Regions from separate parts of the Desulfomicrobium escambiense DSM 10707 genome, predicted to be linked through region 1. Evidence: predicted binding sites of a transcription regulator. Region 1 holds the regulator's gene; each other region holds the start of a gene.

Evidence for each region. Region 1 encodes sigma-54, which starts transcription at its own class of promoters, with help from an activator protein. Its sites were predicted from a motif close to CTGGCACGGNNNNTGCTT; they were not measured.
Region 2: a site for sigma-54 is predicted at 1,689-1,706, ahead of G394_RS0110210 (glutamine synthetase III family protein). Genes of this name have one in related genera too.
Region 3: a site for sigma-54 is predicted at 2,806-2,823, ahead of nifH (nitrogenase iron protein). Genes of this name have one in related genera too.
Region 4: a site for sigma-54 is predicted at 2,508-2,525, ahead of G394_RS20025 (NifB/NifX family molybdenum-iron cluster-binding protein). Genes of this name have one in related genera too.

Annotation. Positions count from the first base shown of each region.
Region 1 is NZ_AUAR01000027.1:14,547-19,472, forward strand. It holds gene G394_RS0115375 (PTS sugar transporter subunit IIA) at 1-23, opposite strand, end outside; gene rapZ (RNase adapter RapZ) at 41-928, opposite strand; gene G394_RS0115385 (PTS sugar transporter subunit IIA) at 951-1,400, opposite strand; gene hpf (ribosome hibernation-promoting factor, HPF/YfiA family) at 1,405-1,947, opposite strand; gene rpoN (RNA polymerase factor sigma-54) at 2,014-3,444, opposite strand; gene lptB (LPS export ABC transporter ATP-binding protein) at 3,557-4,279, opposite strand; gene G394_RS0115405 (LptA/OstA family protein) at 4,276-4,791, opposite strand; gene lptC (LPS export ABC transporter periplasmic protein LptC) at 4,807-4,926, opposite strand, start outside.
Region 2 is NZ_AUAR01000009.1:167,071-171,996, reverse strand. It holds gene G394_RS0110210 (glutamine synthetase III family protein) at 1-1,620, opposite strand, end outside; gene G394_RS0110205 (EAL and HDOD domain-containing protein) at 2,038-3,282, shown strand; gene G394_RS0110200 (glycogen/starch/alpha-glucan phosphorylase) at 3,287-4,926, opposite strand, start outside.
Region 3 is NZ_AUAR01000008.1:111,503-116,428, forward strand. It holds gene nifD (nitrogenase molybdenum-iron protein alpha chain) at 1-1,087, opposite strand, end outside; gene G394_RS0109155 (P-II family nitrogen regulator) at 1,129-1,503, opposite strand; gene G394_RS0109160 (P-II family nitrogen regulator) at 1,506-1,847, opposite strand; gene nifH (nitrogenase iron protein) at 1,913-2,743, opposite strand; gene G394_RS18660 (LeuA family protein) at 3,057-4,178, shown strand; gene G394_RS0109175 (PA2779 family protein) at 4,293-4,691, shown strand; gene G394_RS0109180 (cysteine peptidase family C39 domain-containing protein) at 4,678-4,926, shown strand, end outside.
Region 4 is NZ_AUAR01000004.1:30,747-35,672, reverse strand. It holds gene G394_RS0104630 (N-acyl homoserine lactonase family protein) at 1-49, opposite strand, end outside; gene G394_RS0104625 (MBL fold metallo-hydrolase) at 85-924, opposite strand; gene G394_RS0104620 (Mrp/NBP35 family ATP-binding protein) at 938-1,867, opposite strand; gene G394_RS20025 (NifB/NifX family molybdenum-iron cluster-binding protein) at 1,974-2,483, opposite strand; gene G394_RS0104610 (sigma-54 interaction domain-containing protein) at 2,640-3,998, opposite strand; gene metK (methionine adenosyltransferase) at 4,089-4,926, opposite strand, start outside.

The DNA of each region.
Region 1 (4,926 bases):
GTCACCAGAATCACTCCAACCATTCTTCCTCCAGAAAGCGTTATCCGAGACTGAAATGTCGATGCTCCACCGAGACGGTGTACCCGCACGCCCTCAGGTGGGCAAGCACGGCTTCGGTCACGGCCACGGAGCGGTGCCTGCCGCCGGTGCAGCCGAAGGCCATGGTCAGGCGGTAGCGCCCTTCCCTGGCGTAGAGGGGCACGGTGAAGTCGAGAAATTCCAGGAGCCTCTTCAGGTACTCCCGGCCGGGTTCGCCGTCCAGGACGTAGCGGGCGATGGCTTCATCCTGTCCGGACAGGGGGCGCAGGTCCTCGACGAAATAGGGGTTTGGCAGGAAACGCAGGTCCATGACCGTGTCGGCCTCGGCCGGGGCCCCGTACTTGAAGCCGAAGGAGATGAGGTGCACGCGCATGCCCTGGCTCTGGCTGGCGATGCTCGCCCACTTGTCCTGGATGACGCGGCGCAGGTCGTGGACCGAGTAGTGGGACGTGTCGACGACCAGGTCGGCTTGGTTGCGGATGGGCTCCAGAATCTCCCGTTCCCGGTCCAGGGCGGCTTCCAGGCCCAGATTGCCCGTGGCCAGGGGGTGGGGCCGGCGCGTGGTGGCGTAGCGGCGCAGCAGAACCTGGTCCGAGGAGTCCGTGAAGAGGATGGTCGGGCGCACCGACAGCTTCTCCATGTCCTGCAGCACTTCACGCCACTGCCCGGCGAAGTCGGGCTGGCGCAGGTCCATGCCCATGGCCAGGCCCGGGTAGTCCTTGGACGGGGACGAGAAGAACAGCTCGATCAGGGCCGGGGCCATGCGGGCAGGCAGACCGTCCACGCAGAAGAAGCCCATGTCCTCGAAGACGCGCAGGGCCGTGCTCTTGCCGGAGCCCGACATGCCCGAGACGATGACGACGTTTTTGAGTTCGCTGCGTTTTTCCATGTGGGCGTGCCCTGCGCGGTTTTCAGACGGACTGCAGCAGCCGCCACAGGCTTTCGCCGTCGGCGGCGTCGGAAAAAGCCTGACGGAAGCCGGTGTCCTTGAGCAGGCGCGAGATTGTGGCCAGGATCTTCAGGTGCAGGCCCACCACGTTGGAGGGGGCCAGGACCGTGAAGAAGATGGTGGCCGGCTTGTGGTCCAGGCTGGCGAAATCGACGCCCTCGCGGCTGCGGCCCACGATGACCATGACCTGGCCGAGGCTGTCCAGCTTCCCGTGGGGGATGGCGATGCCGTCGCCGATGCCCGTGGTGCCGAGCAGTTCTCGGTCCATGAGCACCTGGGCCACGCGATTGGCGTCCACGCCGGGAAATTTGGCCGGAAGCGACGAAACGAGTTCGGCCAGGACCTCCTTCTTGGTCCTGGCCGAAAGGTCGGGAATGATCAGGTCCTTGTCCAGATATTCGGCAAGCTTCATGCCCTTATACCCCAGGGTCGATGAGGCCGAAGTCGCCGGTCTTGCGGCGGTAGATGACATTGACGCGTTCGTTCTCGGCGTTCAGGAAGACGAGGAAGTCGTTCTCCGTCTTGCCGAGCTGCATGGCGGCCTCTTCGACGACCATGGGTTTGGGCTCGAAGTGGTCGGTCTGCTGGATGCTCTGTCTGCGCTTGCCCGTGGTGTCCTCGTCGAAGCTGATGACGTCCATGCGCACGGTCTCGCCACCGGCCTTGCGCTTGCTCTTGTCCTTGTCGCGGATCTTGCGCATCTGGGCCTCGAGCTTGTCCCACACCATGTCCACGGTGGAGTACATGTCCTCGCTGTCCTCGCGGGCGGAGATGTGCACGTTCTTGCCGGTCAGGACGACGTCGGCGATATGGCGGAATTTCTCGACTTCGAGATTGACCTGCAGTTCGGCGTCAGGGGTGCCGGCCATGAATTTGCCGAGCTTGCCGAAACGGTCCTTGGCGTACTTGCGCAGGTGGTCGGAAGGGTCGAAGTTCTTGAAGTTGAAGACAATCCTCATGGAATCCTCCTCGTCAGTTGAGGGTCAACCCCGCGTCTTCCCCGAAGGGCGGCGAAGGGTGGGATATCAAAACACCTGCTTGCGCTTGGATGAGGACTCGATGCCCAGAACGGCGCGGTATTTGGCCACCGTGCGGCGGGCGATGTTCACATCCAGCTTCTCCTTGAGCACCGCTGCGATCTTCTCGTCGCTGTAGGGGTGCTTAGGGTCTTCCTCGCTGACCATCTTCTTGATGATGGCCTTGACGGATTCGGAGCCCACCTGGGTGCCGTCGTCCATCTCCAGCGCGGAATTGAAGAAAAATTTCAGCTCAAAGATGCCGTGCGGTGTGGCCACGTACTTGCTCGTGGTGATGCGGCTGACCGTGGACTCGTGCATCTCGATGTCGTCGGCCACGTCCTTGAGGATCAGGGGCTTTAGCTTGGTCACGCCGTGCTCGAAGAAGGCCCGCTGAAACCGCACGATGCTCTCGACCACCTTATACAGGGTTCTCTGCCTTTGGTGCAAGCTCTTCATGAGCCACATGGCCGAACGCATCTTGTCGTGCAGGTACTCCCGGTCCGGGCCCTTCACCGCCAAGTTCGTGTCTTCCATGTAGTAGGGGCTCAGCTGCAGCTTGGGCAGGCCGTCGTCGTTCATGACGATGACGAAATCGCCTTCGTACTCGTAGACGAAGACGTCGGGGCTGACGAAAACGGTGTTGTCGCTGCCGTAGCTCGCGCCGGGCATGGGGTCCAGGGTCTGGATGATGTCCAGGTAGGCCTTCAGGTCCTCCATCTGGATCTTGAACTTGCGCAGGAGCGGCTTGTAGCGGCGCTTCTCGATGTCTTCCAGGTGCTCGTCGACCAGGGAGATGAGGATGGGGTCGTCCTGGCCCAAGACCTCCAACTGGATGAGCAGGCACTCCTTGGGGGAACGGGCGGCCACGCCTACCGGGTCGAAGCGCTGCAGTCGGTACAGGACGGACTGGACCAGGGCCAGGGGCGAGAGGGTCTCGGAGGCGATCTCCTCGGCGCTGGTCGTCAGGTAGCCCAGGGAGTCCAGGTTGCCGATGATGGCCTCGCCGATGGCCTCCTCCTCTTCGGTTATGTTGGAGAGGCAGAGCTGCCACAGAAGGTGGCCTTCCAGGGAAGGCTTGCCCGAGAGCCTGGCCTCGTAAGACATCATCTCTTCGAGGGCCTCGGTCTCCTTGAACTGCACCTGCTTGGTCGTACTCGAAAAGTCGCCGAGGTAGTTCTCCCAGTCGGCGTTGCGCATGAGCTCGGCGTCGTCGAAGGACACGTCGGCCCGCTGCTCGGCGGGCGGGGCCTGGGCTTCGACCTCCTCGGAGAGTTCCCGCGGCGCTTCCTCAAGCATCGGATTTTCCAGCAGTTCCTGCTGAACGGCTTCGAGGAGCTCGAATCGGGAGAGCTGAAGCAGCTTGATGGCCTGCTGCAGCTGCGGAGTCATGACCAGCTGCTGCGTCAGCTTGAGGTTCTGTCGAAGTTCAAGGCCCATAGTGTCTCTGTCGTCTACGCGTAAGATGCAGTGTTGTCGTCGGCGGATTCATCCAGCAAAGACTTTGCCACAGAAGGCAGGTCGTGGCAATCCTTGGGAAATCGGCACGCCGCTAAAGGCTGAAACCCTCGCCGAGATAGACCTTGCGCGCCCCGGGGTCGGCGACGATTTCGTCGGGGCTGCCGCTCAGGATGATGCGGCCGTCATACACCAGATAGGCGCGGTCGCAGATCTGCAGGGTCTCGCGCACGTTGTGGTCGGAGATGAGCACGCCGATGCCCTTGGCCTTGAGGCCCTCGATGATGGTCTGGATGTCGTCCACGGCCAGGGGGTCGATGCCGGCGAAGGGTTCGTCCAGCAGGATGAACTTCGGGTCGCGGATCAGGGCGCGGGCGATTTCGAGCCTGCGCCGCTCGCCGCCGGACAGGTAGGCCGCCTGCTGGTCCTGCAGGCGGGTGATGCCCAGTTCATCTAGGAGCCTGTCGGCCGTGCGCTTCTGCTCCTCGGCCGTGCGGCCGGAGTATTCCAGGATGAGCTGCAGGTTCTGGCGCACGGTCAGCTTGCGGAAGATGGAGCTTTCCTGGGGCAGGTAGCTCATGCCCAGGCGGGCGCGCTTGTGCAGGGGCCAGCGGGTGATGTCCACGCCGTCGAGGGTGACCTCGCCGCGGGTGGGCGTGACGATGCCGGCAAGCATGTAGAAGGTCGTGGTCTTGCCGGCGCCGTTGGGGCCCAGCACGCCGACGACCTCGCCCTGGCGCACGTCGAGGTCGATGTCGCGGACAACGTCCCGGACCCCGTAGCGTTTGGCCAGCTGGCGGCCTGACAGGGTCGTCACGGCTTGAGCTCCTTGGTGTCGGCCGGGGTGTTGAAGATGGCCTCGACCCGCTGCTTGCCGCCCAGGACTTCGCTGCGGTTCTCCCGCATGTAGAGCTTGATGACTTCGCCCTGGATTTTGTTGGCACCTTCCATGAGCACGGGGTCGCCTTCGAGGGTCAGGATTTCCGTGGCCGTTTCGTATGTGGCCTTGGCGCAGGTGCCGGAGCGTCCCCTGTCGGCCTTCAGGCGGACATTGCCCTGGGAGACGATTTTCTTGATGGAGCTTTGCTGGTCCATGGCGGTCTGGGTGGAGTTGCCTCCGCCTTGCTTTTTGTCGAGGAACACGGTCAGGGTGTCGGACCACATCTCGACGTCCTGGCGGATGACGTGCACCGACCCGGAAAAGAGCACCTGATCGCCTTTCTGGGTGTAGGTCATGGTGTCGGACGTGATCTTGACCGGCACGGTCTGCTCCGCCGCCCACAGGGGGGCGGCCCATGCCAGGAGGAGAATCAGAATGAGTGAACGCATAGATGTTCCCGCTCGTCAGTTCAGGGTGACCTGGACGTAGCCGCGGGCCAGGATGTCGCCCGTGTCCAGGAAATAGGTCAGGGTGTCGGAACTGCCCTGCATGGAATCGCTTGAAATGTCGATGTGGCCGGACAG
Region 2 (4,926 bases), on a different contig from region 1:
GATGACGGCTTCGTGCTCGACCATGAGCTTCTGCAGCAGTTCCTGTACGGCGGCGTTGAGCTTGGTCTTCTTGCCGCCAGTGGCCTTTTCCAGCTCCGTGGCGATGTAGTCCAGGGACTCGGCCATCATGGTGTTCAGGGCCACCTGGGAGCCGGCGATGGACATGGAGGAGCCCACGGCGCGGAACTCGAAGCGGTTGCCGGTGAAGGCGAAGGGGCTGGTGCGGTTGCGGTCGCCCGGATCCATGGGCAGCGGGGGCAGCGTGTCGACGCCGATGTGCATGACGCCCTTCTGCTTGGAGCTCTTGACCTCGCCCTTCTTGAACTGCTCGAAGACGTCGGTCAGCTGTTCGCCGAGGTAGACGGACATGATGGCCGGCGGGGCCTCGTTGGCGCCGAGGCGGTGGTCGTTGGAGGCGCTGGCCACGGTGGCGCGCAGCAGCGGGCCGTACTTGTGCACGGCGCGGATGGCGGCGGCGCAGAAGACCAGGAACTGGGCGTTGTCATGGGGCGTGTCGCCGGGATCGAACAGGCAGCCGACCTCGTCGTTGCCGATGGAGTAGTTGAGGTGCTTGCCCGAGCCGTTGATGCCGGCGAAGGGCTTTTCGTGCAGCAGGCAGACCATGCCGTAGCGCTTGGCCACGCTGCGCAGCACGGTCATGACCAGCTGGTTGTGGTCCGTGGCCAGGTTGCCCTGCTCGTAGATGGGCGCGATCTCGAACTGGCTGGGGGCCACCTCGTTGTGGCGGGTCTTGACCGGGACGCCGAGCTTGAAGAGTTCACGGTCCACTTCCATCATGAAGGACAGGACGCGGCGCGGCACGACTCCAAAATACTGGTCCTCGAACTCCTGGCCCTTGGGCGGCTTGGCGCCGAACAGGCTGCGGCCGGCGATGAGCAGGTCGGGGCGGGCGAAGACGAAGTTGCGGTCGATGAGGAAATATTCCTGCTCGGGGCCGGCGTAGCTGGTGATGGGCAGCTTGGTCTCGACGCCGAAGAGCTTCAGGACGCGCTTGGCCTGCTTGTTCAGGGCCTGCATGGACCGCAGCAGCGGAGTCTTCTTGTCCAGTGCCTCGCCGGTCCAGGACACGAAGGCCGTGGGGATGCACAGCACAGTGCCGTTGGGGTTTTCGAGGATGTAGGCCGGGCTGGTCACGTCCCAGGCGGTGTAGCCGCGGGCCTCGAAGGTGGCGCGCAGGCCGCCGGAGGGGAAGCTGGAGGCGTCGGGTTCGCCCTGGATGAGCAGCTTGCCGCTGAACTCGGCGATGGCGCCGCCCTTGCCGTCGGGCACCAGGAAGGAGTCGTGCTTCTCGGCGGTCAGGCCCGTCAGGGGGAAAAAGACGTGGGTGAAGTGGGTGGCGCCCTTCTCGATGGCCCAGTCCTTCATGGTGTTGGCCACGACGTCGGCCACGGAGGCGTCGAGCTTCTCGCCCAGCTCGATGGTCTTCTTCAGGGACTTGTAGATGTTCTTGGGCAGGCGCTCACGCATGACGCTGTCGTTGAACACGTTGCTGCCGAAAACCTCGGTCGGGGAGGTTTCCTTGAAATTCAGGGGGGCATGCGTGGGTTTATAGTCGGTGATGGCCTTGATGGCGTCCCGACGGGCCGTTAATCCGTTCATGATATCCTCCAGGGCAAGTTGGTGTATGCAGTTTCCGGCATGAGCCGTGCTCAGGTTCGCGAGGTACTAAGCAATCCAAGTGCCATTTCGACAACACCCTGAAATATATACCCCAGCCGAACTGGACAGTTAAATAGGTTACATTTTTGAAATATGCAACCGAATTATTTCCCCGGATGATCATAACAAAATTACAATTTTGCAAATCATGTATTGGGACTGGATACATCCTTGTACCCAGCAGCCACCGCAAAGAAAGCGTGCGAACCGCGCGCGACCGCATCGGCAGCATCGCGAGGCCTCCTTTGTCGTGAACATTAATGTTAACAATCCGTCCGGACCTTGATTTAAAGATCATACGCGTGCACGCTCTCCGGCAGAGCGACCTTCTCCCCACCGCAACCCGGAGTCCGTCCGATGCAAGCACCCGGCGCCGACAATCTGCATCTGCTGTCCCGCAATCCGGTTTTCACCTCCGCAAAATCCGTCTGGGGCTACGAGATCCAGGCCGCTTCGGGCCAGGCCGGCCTCCCGCCCGACCGGGAAGGCGTCGGCACGGTTGTGATCGCCGGGGATTACGTAGGCCTGAAGAACATCCTGGCCCGCAACAAGAAAATGCTCCTGGCCTATTCCCGGAAGCAGCTGGAACAGGCCGTACCCCGGGCCATACCTGCACAGTCGTCCGTCATCCTCCTCGGCCCCGACTGCCAGCGGGACAAGGGCCTGGACCAGTCACTGGCCCTGCTGGTCCGAGAGGGCCACACCCTGGCCCTGGAGTGGGACCCGCAGGTCACGCCCGGCGCCTCGTGCCTGGACGCGGCATCCTTACTCTGCCTGGACAGGCCCGGCATGATCGCCGACGCCGGCCTGCCCGAAGCCCTGAAGCGCGGCGCCGCGGCGAAGGATTGCCTGGTCCGCAACGTCGTCACGCGCTGCGAGGCGGAGAGCCTGCTCGGCCTCGGCGCGACCCTCTTCCAGGGGTCCTTTTTCAAGACCGCGGAAATCATCCCCGGCCGCCGGCTGTCCTCCCACCAGAACTCGCGCCTGCAGTTGCTGCGCGTCGTCGAAGGAGAAAATCCGGACCTCGACGCCCTGGCCAGGACCATCCAGGCCGACGTGAGCCTGTCCTACCGCCTCCTGTCGTACCTGAACTCCCCGGCCTTCGGCTTCATGCGCAAGATCGACTCCATCCGCCAGGCCATCACGCTGCTGGGCTGGATCAACGTCCGCAACTGGCTGCGCGCCGTACTCATGGCAGACATGGCCCAGGGCGAGATCCAGGGCGAGGTCCTGCACGTCTCCCTGTGGCGGGGCCGGTTCCTCGAACAGCTCGTGGCGCAGAACGATTTCTGGGATTTCAGGCCCGACGAGATGTTTCTGATGGGCATGTTTTCGCTGCTCGACGCCATCCTCGGTGTGAACATGTCCGATGCCCTGGCCTGCCTGCCCCTGACCGAGGCCCAGAAAAAGGCACTCATGGCGGCGGGACCCACGGAATACGCCCCGCTGCTGAACCTGCTACCCGCGCTGGAAGACGGTGAAGGCCAGGGCCCCGACAGGATGCTCCAGGACCTGAGCCTGGACGCGGACGCGACGCGCCGGCTCCATCTCGAAGCCGGCGCCTGGGCCGCGGCGATCCTGGACCTGGGACCCAGGAGCTGACGGATCACGCCAGGGGCGTCACCTGCCAGATGTTCCGAGCGTATTCCATGATGGCCCGGTCGCTGGAGAACCGCCCCATGTGGGCCGTGTTCAGGATGGACATGCGCGTCCACCGCTCCTGGTCCTCATAGGCCCGCGAGACCTCTTCCTGGGCGTGAACGTAACTCTCGTAGTCGGCCAGGACCATGTAGTAGTCGCCCTGGTTCAGCAGGGAATCGACGATGGGCCTGAACAGGTCCGGCGCCTCGGGCGAGAACGCGCCCGTGGCGATCATGTCCAGGGCCTTCTTCAGTTCCAGGGAACGTTCGAAGTACTGCCGCGGGTCGTACCCGTCCACGCGCATCCCCACCACCTCTTCCTCGGTCAGACCGAAAAGGAAGAAATTCTCCTCCCCCACCGCCTCCCGGATCTCGATGTTCGCGCCGTCCAGGGTGCCGATGGTCAGAGCCCCGTTCAGGGAGAATTTCATGTTGCCCGTGCCCGAGGCTTCCATGCCCGCCGTGGAGATCTGTTCCGAGAGGTCCGCCGCGGGGATGAGTTTTTCGGCCTGGGACACGCAGTAGTTGGGCAGGAAGACCACACGCAGGTCGCTGCCCACGGCCGGGTCCGCGTTGACCACGGCGGCCACGGAGTTGATGAGCTTGATGATCAGCTTGGCCTGGAAATACCCCGGCGCCGCCTTGCCCCCGAAGAAGACGGTGCGCGGCGTGTGGTGGCCTCCGGCCTCGGTGCGGATGCGGTTGTAGAGGGTGATGACGTGCAGGACGTTCAGGAGCTGGCGCTTGTACTCGTGAATGCGCTTGACGTGCATGTCGAAGAGGGTCGCGGGGTTCAGGCCCACGCCCAGCTTGCGCAGCACGTAGCGGGCCAGGAGTTTCTTGTTGCGCCGCCGCACCTCCTGCCAGCGTTGCCGGAAATCGGGGTCCTCGGCATGGGGCGCCAGGGCGTCGAGCCGGTCCAGATCCATGATCCACTCGTCGCCGATGACGGAGGTGATGAGCTCGGACAGGGCCGGGTTGGCCTGCAGGATCCACCGGCGCGGCGTGATGCCGTTGGTCACGTTGATGAAGCGCCCCGGATAAAACTCGTCGAAGTCCCGGAACAGCCTGTTCTTCAGGATGTTCGAGTGCAGCTGCGCCACGCCGTTGACCTTGTGGCTGCCGACGATGGCCAGGTGGGCCATGCGCACCTGCTTGCGGTCCCCTTCGGCGATGAGGGACAGGGCGCGCAGCAGGTCCGTGCGGCCGGGGTGCCTGCGGTCGACCTCGTCCAGGAAGCGGCGGTTGATCTCGAAGATGATCTGCATGTGCCGCGGCAGGACGTTCCCCACGAGGTCCACGGACCATGTCTCCAGGGCCTCGGGCAGGACGGTGTGGTTGGTGTAGGAGAAGGTCCGCTGGCAGATGCCCCAGGCCCGCTCCCAGTCCAGGGCCTCGTCGTCGACCAGCAGGCGCATGAGCTCGGCGATGCTGATGGCCGGGTGCGTGTCGTTGAGCTGCACGGCCACCTGGTCCGGGAAGCAGTCGAAGGATGAGTAGTTGTTCTTGCGGAAGCGGCGCAGGATGTCCTGAAAGGTCGCGGCTACGAAGAAATACTGCTGCCGCAGGCGCAGCTCCTTGCCGCGGGCGCTCTGATCGTTGGGAT
Region 3 (4,926 bases), on a different contig from region 1:
GGGCGCGGGAGCCGCCGACGAAGAGCATGGCCTTCTTGCCTTCGGTGCGCGGGCGGACGTCGGCGATGACCTCCTCGACGGCGGGCATCTCCTCGGCGATGACCTCCTCAACGCGCGCGGTCAGTTCGGGGTCGGCAAAGTATTCCGCAATCTTGCGCAGTGACTTGGCCGTGGACTTGGCGCCGATGAAGTTGACCTTGATCCACGGGATGCCGAACTTGGTCTCGAGCATGTCGGCCACGTAGTTGATGGAGCGGTGGCACATGACGGCGGACAGGTCGGCCTTGTGGGCCGAGGCGAACTGGTCGTAGGTCGAGTTGCCGGAGAAGGTGGCGATGTTGGTGATGCCGCACTTCTTCAGGATGCGGTCGATCTCGAACCCGTCGCCGCCGATGTTGTATTCGCCCAGGAGGTTGATCTTGAACTTGCCGGGCTTCTCGGCGTCGTTCTCGCCCACGACCTCGCTGAAGATCTTGTTGTTGGCGATGTGGTGGCCGGCGGACTGGCTGACGCCCTTGTAGCCTTCGCAGCTGAAGGCGAAGACGTTGCAGTCCCCGAACTTGGCCTTCATCTTGCGGGCCACGGCGTGGATGTCGTCGCCGATGAGGCCCACGGGACAGGTCGCGAAAACCGCGATGGCCTTGGGGTGGAAGAGGTCGTAGGCTTCCTGGATGGCCGCCTCCAGCTTCTTCTCGCCGCCGAAGATGATGTCCTGGTCCTGCATGTCCGTGGAAAAGCAGTAGGGCATGAAGTTCTCGTCGCCCTCGCCCGACGCGTCGGTCTGGTTGCGGCGGGTCAGCCAGGAGTAGAAGCCGCAGCCGATGGGGCCGTGGGTGATGTTGACGATGTCGCGGGTGGGCCCGAGGATGACGCCCTTGCAGCCGGCGTAGGTGCAGCCGCGCATGGTGATGATGCCGGGGATGGTGCGCACGTTGGCCGATATTTCAGGCGTCTCGTTGCCGAGAGCCTCGTTGACGAGGATCTGGGAGGCGCGCTTCCTGGCCACCTTGGGCGGATACTTGGCGAGCATTTCCGCCTTCACGTCCGTCGGCGTCCAGTTGACGAGCTTTTTCGCAGTCGATGCCATGGTGTTCTCCTTATCTGTCCCGATTTCATTCGAAATCGGGTCTATTCGATGGACTTGGCGCCCTTTTCTCCGGTTCTGACCCGCACCGCGTCGATCATGGGCAGGACGAAGATCTTGCCGTCGCCGGGCTGGCCGGTCTTGTTGGTGTCGGTGATGACCCTGACCACCTCGGGCACCAGGTCGTCGGTGACCACCACGGTCAGCATGCGCTTGGGGTAGAGCTTGCCCTTTTCGCCGAGCACGGCCACGGCCTCCTCGATCCCCTTCTTGGCCCCCTCAAGGGGCTTCAGGTCCACCAAGCCCTTGCCGCGGCCGTAGGCCTCGTGGGCGAAGAAGGCGACCACGCCCGCGTCCTGCAGGGCCTTCTTGGTCTTGTTCATCATGTTCATGCGGATGACCGCGATCACTTCTTTCATGGCTAGGCTCCTGTCGGGGCGCTGTCGCAGATGCCGGAGCTGATGGTGTAGACGTCGCCCACTTCGCTGACGAAGATCTTGCCGTCGCCGAAGGCGCCCTTGGCGCCGCTGCGGGCGGCCTTCATGATCACGCTGATGACGAAGTCCTTGTCCTCGGCCTTGACCACGCTCATGAGCATGGTCTTGGGGATCTCGTCGTAGGTCACTTCGCCGATCTTGATGCCGCGCTGCTTGCCGCGACCGGCCACGGAATACTTGGTCACCGCCGGGAAACCCGCATCCATGAGGGCGGCGAGGACGTCGTCGGACTTTTCGGGGCGTACGATTGCTCTGACCATGATCATATGCTTTCTCTCCATAAAAATTATTAATTTCGGACAGTTGGATTCATCTTCAGCGTGCCGACGACCTAGACGGCTTCAAGGAGACCGTAATCCATCAGGAGCTGCTCCAGTTCCTCGATTTCCAGAGGCTTCGGCACGACGAACATCTGGTTCTGGTCGATGGCCCGGGCCAGGTTGCGGTAGTGGTCGGCCTGGGGGGCTTCGGGCTTCCACTCGATGACGGTCATGCGGTTGATCTCGGCGCGCTGCACGTCGTTGTCGCGGGGCACGAAGTAGATCATCTGGGTGCCGATCTTCTTGGCCAGTTCCTCGATCATCTCGCGCTCGTTATCGACGTTGCGGGAGTTGCAGATCAGGCCGCCCAGGCGCACGCCGCCGGACTCGGCGTACTTCATGATGCCCTTGCAGATGTTGTTGGCCGCATACATGGCCATCATCTCGCCGGAGCAGACGATGTAGATCTCCTCGGCCTTGCCGTCGCGGATGGGCATGGCGAACCCGCCGCAGACCACGTCGCCCAGGACGTCGTAGAAGGCGTAGTCCAGGCCTTCGGACTCATGGTATGCGCCCAGGGATTCAAGCATGTTGATGGAGGTGATGATGCCGCGGCCGGCGCAACCGACGCCCGGTTCGGGCCCGCCGGACTCGACGCACCAGGTGCCGCTGAAGCCGCCCTTGCGGATGTCGGCCAGTTCAACGTCCTCGCCTTCGTCACGCAGGGTGTCGAGAACCGACTTCTGGGCCAGGCCGCCCAGCAGCAGGCGCGTGGAGTCGGCCTTGGGGTCGCAGCCCACGACCATGACCTTCTTGCCCATCTCGGCCAGGCCGGCGACGGTGTTCTGCGTGGTGGTGGACTTGCCGATGCCGCCCTTTCCGTAAATCGCGATCTTCCTCATGACGTGTGCTCCTTTATGTGAGAGTTGTGGTGTGCTTGGTGTGCCGTACCTGGAGCAGCCTAGGGCAACGGCCGTGCCAAAACCCCACAATCGAAGCAACTGCTTGAAAAAACACATATTTCAGACATTGCCCGGCAATTTCAGACAACTTCGATCTACACTGCCTACAAAGACAAAAGTGTAGCCGCGGACACTTCCGTCCGTTGCGACGCAGGTGCCTGTGACATGATGTCGTTCAATGTTTCCGACATGTTGTGCTTGATCCACGATTGGCATCGACCGTGCACAGGGAGAGGCAAACACGGGAGGTAGCATGCTGATCGACACGACACTGAGGGAAGGGGCGCAAATGTTCGGGAACTATGTCCCGCAATCCGTGCGCATAGAGATGGCCAGCCGCATCGCGGCCATGGGCGTGGAGGAAATCGAGGTGGGCTGGGTCGGCCAGGAAGGACTGGGACAGCTGGTGGGAGCCCTGCGCGCCCAGGGCGTGACCGCGGACCTGAGCGTCTGGTCCCCGTGCCGCCCCGTGGACGTCTACCGGGCCGCAGGACTGGGCATAGACACCATCAACATCGGCCTGCCCGTCTCGGACCTGCATATCGCCGAGCGCCTGCGCACGGACCGCGAAGGACTGACGCGAATGCTCCGGGAGACCGTGGGCCTGGCCCACTCCTGCGGCATCCGGCGCATCAGCGTCGGTCTGGAGGACGTGACCCGCGCGGACCAGGACTTCGCCCTGGCCATGGCCCGCACGGCCAAGGGACTGGGCGCGGCGCGCATCCGCCTGGCCGACACCCTGGGCGTCATGACGCCCCTGCGCATCGCCGAGCTGGTGCGCTTCTTCGTCGGCGGCGTGGACATGGAAATCGCCATCCACTGCCACAACGACTTCGGCATGGCCACGGCCAACGCCGTCACGGCCCTGGAGTCCGGAGCCCACTGGGCGGATGTTTCGGTGCTGGGTATCGGCGAGCGCTCGGGCATCTCGGCCCTGGAGGAGGTGGCGGCCCACCTGCGCCTCGTGCAGCGCTACGAGATCTACGACATGAACGCCGTGCGCGGCCTGTGCGACCTGGTGGCCGAACACGCGCGCATCCCCGTGGCCCGCAACCGCCCCGTGGCCGGGAAGGACATCTTCGCGGCCGAGTCGGGGCTGCACGTGGACGGCATTTTAAAGAACCCGGACATCTTCGAGCCTTACGACCCCAGCCACACGGGCGCCAACCGCGTCCTGGACCTGGGAGCCAAGGCCGGGCGCGGGGCCGTCGGGACCATGCTCCGGCAGATGGGCCTCAATAAGCCCTTGCATTCCATCGGCGGCCTGGTGAACGCCATCCGCGAGAAGGCCGGACACGCAGGACGCCCCCTGCGGGCCGAGGAACTGCGGGCCCTGGCCGCGAGCCGGGAATGCCTGGACAGCGGGAGTTGCTGACGCGGTTCCGGCGAAGAATCCAAACAGACCTCCAAGGCTTGACCTGAAACCGTATCTTGGGCCATGATTTTGCGCATTGCTTGTCCAGACCCAATCTTTTCAGGAGGCTGCATCATGGTCCATCACAAATGGTATTTCGACCCCCGGCTCTGCTGGGCGGTTCTGTTCTCCTACTTCTTCCTCGCCCTGATCCCCACCGACGCGGCGGCCTTCCTGGCTCAGAGCCGACTATCCACGGGTCAGTCCATTGAGCAGCGGACGGCCGACATCGCGTCCATCAAGACCGCCCTGGAGCAGAAGGTCGTGGCCCAGCGCCTGGCCGACTACGGCCTGACCCCCGAAGAGGTGGGAGCCAAGCTCGGGTCCCTGAGCGACGACCAGCTCCACCAGCTGGCCAGCCTCTCGGACGACGTGGGCGGCGGCGTGATCGGAGTGGTCATCGGCGTGCTGCTGATCGTCCTTCTGGTGGTGCTCATCCTCAAGATCAGCGACAGACGCATTGTCGTCCAATAACCTTTGCCGGGCCACGTATCTGGCCCTGCTTCTGCTCTGCGCGGGATGCGGGCTCGGCTCCGCATTCCGCGCAGCCTCGTTCGCGGCACCGGAAGCCGTGCGCCTCGACGTGCCGTTCGTGCAGCAGACCGGCAGGACGGACTGCGGCCCGGCGGCCCTGGCTTCGGTCCTGGCCTTCCGCGGACGGCACATCCCCCTGGACGAAGTCACGAGGCGCGTCCACACCCCGGCCATG
Region 4 (4,926 bases), on a different contig from region 1:
TGTCGAAGACCTTGGTGCCCATGACGATGGGGTGGATGCGGTAGGTCATGCGTTCCTCCTGTGAACGGGACGGTGCGGCCGCCTTCAGAGGTCGGCCGTGTCCAGACGAAAACCCGAATACCCCGTGTGCACCTCGCAGTCCAGGTGGTCCGCCAGCCAGGCCGCGGCGGCTGCGCCCGTACAGTGGCAGGGCACGAGGAGCCCCACGCGCATGTCGCGCAGGGCACGGGCCGTCTTCTCCAAACGCTCCGGAGAGGCCGCGCCGAGGTGCAGGCCGCCGATGACGGCTCGGATGCGCTCCTCGCCCGTGACCTCACGCAGGTGCATGAGGGTGTTGACCAGCCCCGCGTGGCAGCAGCCCGTGCAGATCACGAGGCCCTTGTCCGTGGCGATCCACAGGGACTGGTCGTCGCCTATGGGGTCGGGCCGGTGGCCGAGGGGGTCGAAGAAGAACGGCCCCCCCGTGTCCTCGAAGTCCGTGCGGCGCGGGATGAAGCCGCTGAGCCCCATGCCCTCGCCAAGCGGCACGGATTCGCCGCTCCAGAGCAGACGATCCACGGACAAGGCGTTCAGGGCGCGCATGGACGCCATCGGCATGCGGATGTCACGGGCTTCACCGTCCCGGATGCTGTAGCGCGGCTCGGTCACCCCGGAATGGCAGAACAGCCTGGCCTGCGGCGCGGAGGACAGAACGAGTGGCACCGCGCCGGTGTGGTCGTAATGGCCGTGGCTCAGGGCCAGGATGTCCGTGCTGCCCAGATCGACGCCCAGAATGCGAGCGTTTTCGGCCAGGGCAGGGCCCTGGCCGGTGTCCAGCAGAATCCGCCTGTCGCCGGCGTCGATCCACAGGGCGTAGCCGTGCTCCGCCACGCAGCCGAAGCCGGCCTGGTTGTCGACGAGTACCGTCAGTACGGCCCGTGTCATGGCGCCTCCCGCTTCAAGCCTGCGGAGCCGGTGCGGGCAGATCCAGCAGCGGCGCGATCACGGAACGCATGAGCACCGCCGTGGGGCTCGACGCATGGTGCAGGACGAAGGCCTGCCCCATGTCCCCGGCCTCGGCCACGGACGGGTCGATGGGGATGGAACCCAGGAAGGGCACGCCCATGTCGTCGGCCATCCGCTTCCCGCCGCCCGAACGCAGGATGTGCGTCACCTCACCGCACTTGGGGCAGACGAAGCCGCTCATGTTCTCGACCACCCCCAGGACCTTCATGCCGACCTGGGCGCAGAAGGTAATGGACTTGCGCACGTCCATGGCCGCCACTCGCTGCGGCGTGGTCACGACCACGGCGCCGTCGATGGGGTTGATGAGCTGGCAGACGGACAGGGGCTCGTCGCCCGTGCCGGGAGGCGCGTCGATGATCAGGTAGTCGAGGTCGCCCCAGGCCACGTCCTTCAGGAACTGCTTGATGACCCCGCCCTTGACCGGGCCGCGCCAGATGACGGCGTCGTCGGGGTTGCGCAGCAGGAAGCCCATGGACATGACCTTGAGGTTGCCCAGCTCCACGGGCAGCAGGCCCTCGGGCCCCTGGTCGATGGTCGCGCCCTCCAGGCCGAGCATGGTCGGGACGCTGGGACCGTGGATGTCCACGTCCAGCAGGCCGACCTTCTTGCCGGCCAGCATGAGGCCCATGGCCAGGTTCACGGCCACGGTGCTCTTGCCCACCCCGCCCTTGCCGGACATGACCATGATCTTGTGGTCGATGCGGCACAGGCGGGCCTGCAGGGCCCTGCGCTCCTGAAAATCCTGATCCGTCTCGTTCAGCTGCCGCTTGGCTGCCGAGCACGAGGAATCCGTGCACGAATCGCACGTCGACGCCTTGGAACGGGCCGCACCGGATACGGCGCTCTTCTCCGTGTTGTCCATCAAGTATCTCCGAAAAAGCCTGTTGGTGTTCATCCCCATGTCCTCCCGGCCGCGAACTGCGTGCTCCGCGCCAAGAGGCGTCCATTTCGATATCAAAGTCGTCCCATTACCCGTCACGCCCCGGCAACCCGCATCCGCCCGGCCCCCGGCCGCCCCTGCGGGCGCGCCTGCGCTGACCGCCGGGACCGATGTCGGAACAGTCTTCGGATGCGACGGGCACCGGCGTTTCCGCACGCCGGGGTCCGAAGCCGGCCGCCCGCTGCTCCCCTGCCCCCCGGCCGCGGCACGCGCCGCGGCATCCGGGCATGGCGAAGGTTTCGTCGAGCCCCCCATGCTCCCACGCGGCCACGACCCGGTCCAGGTCGCCGGCCACGAAGCCCACCACAGTGATGCCCCGGGCCGCCAAGGCCTCGGACATGGACCGGGAGATGGCCCCGCAGATGAGGGTCCCCACGCTCAGCGCGCAGAGCTCCTCGGCCCTGTGCAGCGGCTCGGAACACTGCAGCAGATGCTCCTCGCGCGTCCCGGCGCCGTTGCCGAGGACGAGGATTTCGCCGCCGATGTCGAAGACCGGGGCGATGCGATGCTGCCAATGATGCACTGCGATGCGGGTCATAGGGTCCCTCTCTGCGCCAAGGCAAAGCATGGAGCGTGCCGGAAGAGACCGGACCGCCCGGCGGGGCCGGACCAAGGCGGGCCGGGGATTTCGGGCGTCAGGCGCAGGAACGGGGTTGCGGCGGCGCACCACAAGACGCGCGAGAGTTGCGCGCGGCTACCGTCGGGGGGTGGAGCGGCCGTCGCGGACGGGCAGATCCATGCCCAAGCGCTTCATGCGCCGAAAAAGCGTGGTCTTGTGGATGCCCAGGTCCCGCGCCGCGGCCAGGCGGTTGAAATCGGCCCTCTCGAGGGCGGCCTGGATGGCCTGCCGGTCCAGGAGATCGTGCACGGACTGATGCCCGCCGATATGGGGCGCCGTGGCCGTCAACTCCTCGGGGAGGTGGACGATGCCGATGCGTTCGTCACCGCAGAGCACGAAGGCCCGTTCGATGCAGTTCTCGAGTTCGCGGATGTTGCCCGGCCAGTCGTGGGCCATGAGCAGCGACAGGGCCTCGGTGCTGATGCCGGGGACGCCACGGTTCTGAAGGCGGTTGAAACGGCGGATGAACTGCTCGGCCAGAAGCCCGATGTCGTCCTTGCGCTCGCGCAGAGGAGGCAATTCAAGGCGGATGACGTTGATGCGGTAGTAGAGGTCCTCGCGGAACGTCCCCTCGCGGATGAGGTCCGGCAGGCTGCGGTTGGTGGCCACGATGACGCGGGCGTCGGTGGACTCGGTGCGCGCGGAGCCCAGGGGCTCGAAGGTCCGCTCCTGCAGCACGCGCAGCAGGCGCACCTGCAGGGCCGGGCTGATCTCGCCGATCTCGTCCAGGAAGATGGTCCCGCCGCGGGCCTGGGCGAAGCGGCCGAGACGGTCGCGCACGGCGCCGGTGTAGGCCCCGGCCTTGGCTCCGAAGAGTTCGGACTCGAGCAGCGTGTCGGGCAGGGCCGCGCAGTTCACGGCCACGAAGGGCCCCTCGCTGTGGGCGCTCAGGGAATGGATGGTGCGGGCGAAAAGTTCCTTGCCCGTGCCCGTCTCGCCGGTGATGAGGACCGTGCTCGGGCTGGCCGCCAGGGCCGGCAGGACCTCGAACACATGGTGCATGCGCGGGCTGCGGCTGAAGAGTTCGCCCACGTGGTAGCGCCCTTCGAGTTCGCGCTTCAGGGCGTCGACCTCGGACAGGTCGCGGAAGGTCTCGGCGCCGCCCATGACCCGCCCGGACTCGTCGCGGAAGACCGCCGTGGACACGCTGATGGGCACGCGCTCGCCCTGGGCCGTGATGATGTACCCGCAGGTCCCGATGTGGGGCCGGCCGCTCGCCAGAGTGGCCTGCAGGGGGCACTGCGCGCCGCACAGGCTGGAGCGGAAGACCTCGGAACACAGGCGTCCCAGGGCCTCGGCGCGCGGCACGCCGGTGATCTCCTCGGCGGCGCGGTTGAAGGAGGTGATGCGCCAGTCGAGGTCCACGGTGAAGACGCCGTCGGAGATGCTCTCCAGAATGGCGTCGGTGGGCGTGTCGTGTTTGGGGGTGGCCATGGCCTGTCATGTTCCCGGACACGGCCCTCGGTCAAGTGCCCGGAAAAAAGCGGGACGGGATTTCTCCCGCCCCGCCCTCGTGCGTCCGTCCTAGATCTTGGCGGCCGTCTTCAGGTCGTCGACGGCATCGGTCACTTCCCAGGGGAAGACGAAGTCCTCGCGGCCGAAGTGGCCGTAGCAGGCGCTCTTCTTGTAGATGGGCTGGATGAGGTTCAGGCGCTTGATGATGAAGTAGGGACGCAGGTCGAAGACCTCGCGCACGGCCTTGGTCAGCACCTCGTCGGGCACCACGCCCGTGCCGCCCGTGGTGACGAGCACCGAGACCGGCTCGGCCACGCCGATGGCGTAGGCGATCTGCACTTCGCAGGTCCCGGCCAGGCCGGCGGCCACGATGTTCTTGGCCACGTAACGGGCCATGTAGGCGCCGGAGCGGTCGACCTTGGACGGGTCCTTGCCCGAGAAGGCGCCGCCGCCGTGGTTGCCCATGCCGCCGTAGGTGTCGTTGATGATCTTGCGGCCCGTCAGGCCGCAGTCGGCCAGGGGGCCGCCGGCCACGAAGCGGCCCGTGGTGTTGATGTAGATGCGGGTGTTCGCGTCCATCATCTCGGCCGGCATGACCTTGGCGATGACCTCGCGCTTGATGCCCTCGACGATCTCCTCGTAGGTCACCTCGGGGGTGTGCTGGGAGGACACGACCACGTTGTCGATGCGCACGGGCTTGCCCTTGCGGTACTCGACGGAAACCTGAGTCTTGCCGTCGGGGCGCAGGAAATTCAGGATCCCGGCCTTGCGCACCTCGGACAGCCGGCGGCTCAGGCCGTGGGCATAGTAGATGGGCGCGGGCATCAGGGAGCTCGTTTCCGTGGTGGCGTAGCCGAACATCATGCCCTGGTCGCCGGCGCCCTGGTCCTCGGGCTTGGCGCGGTCA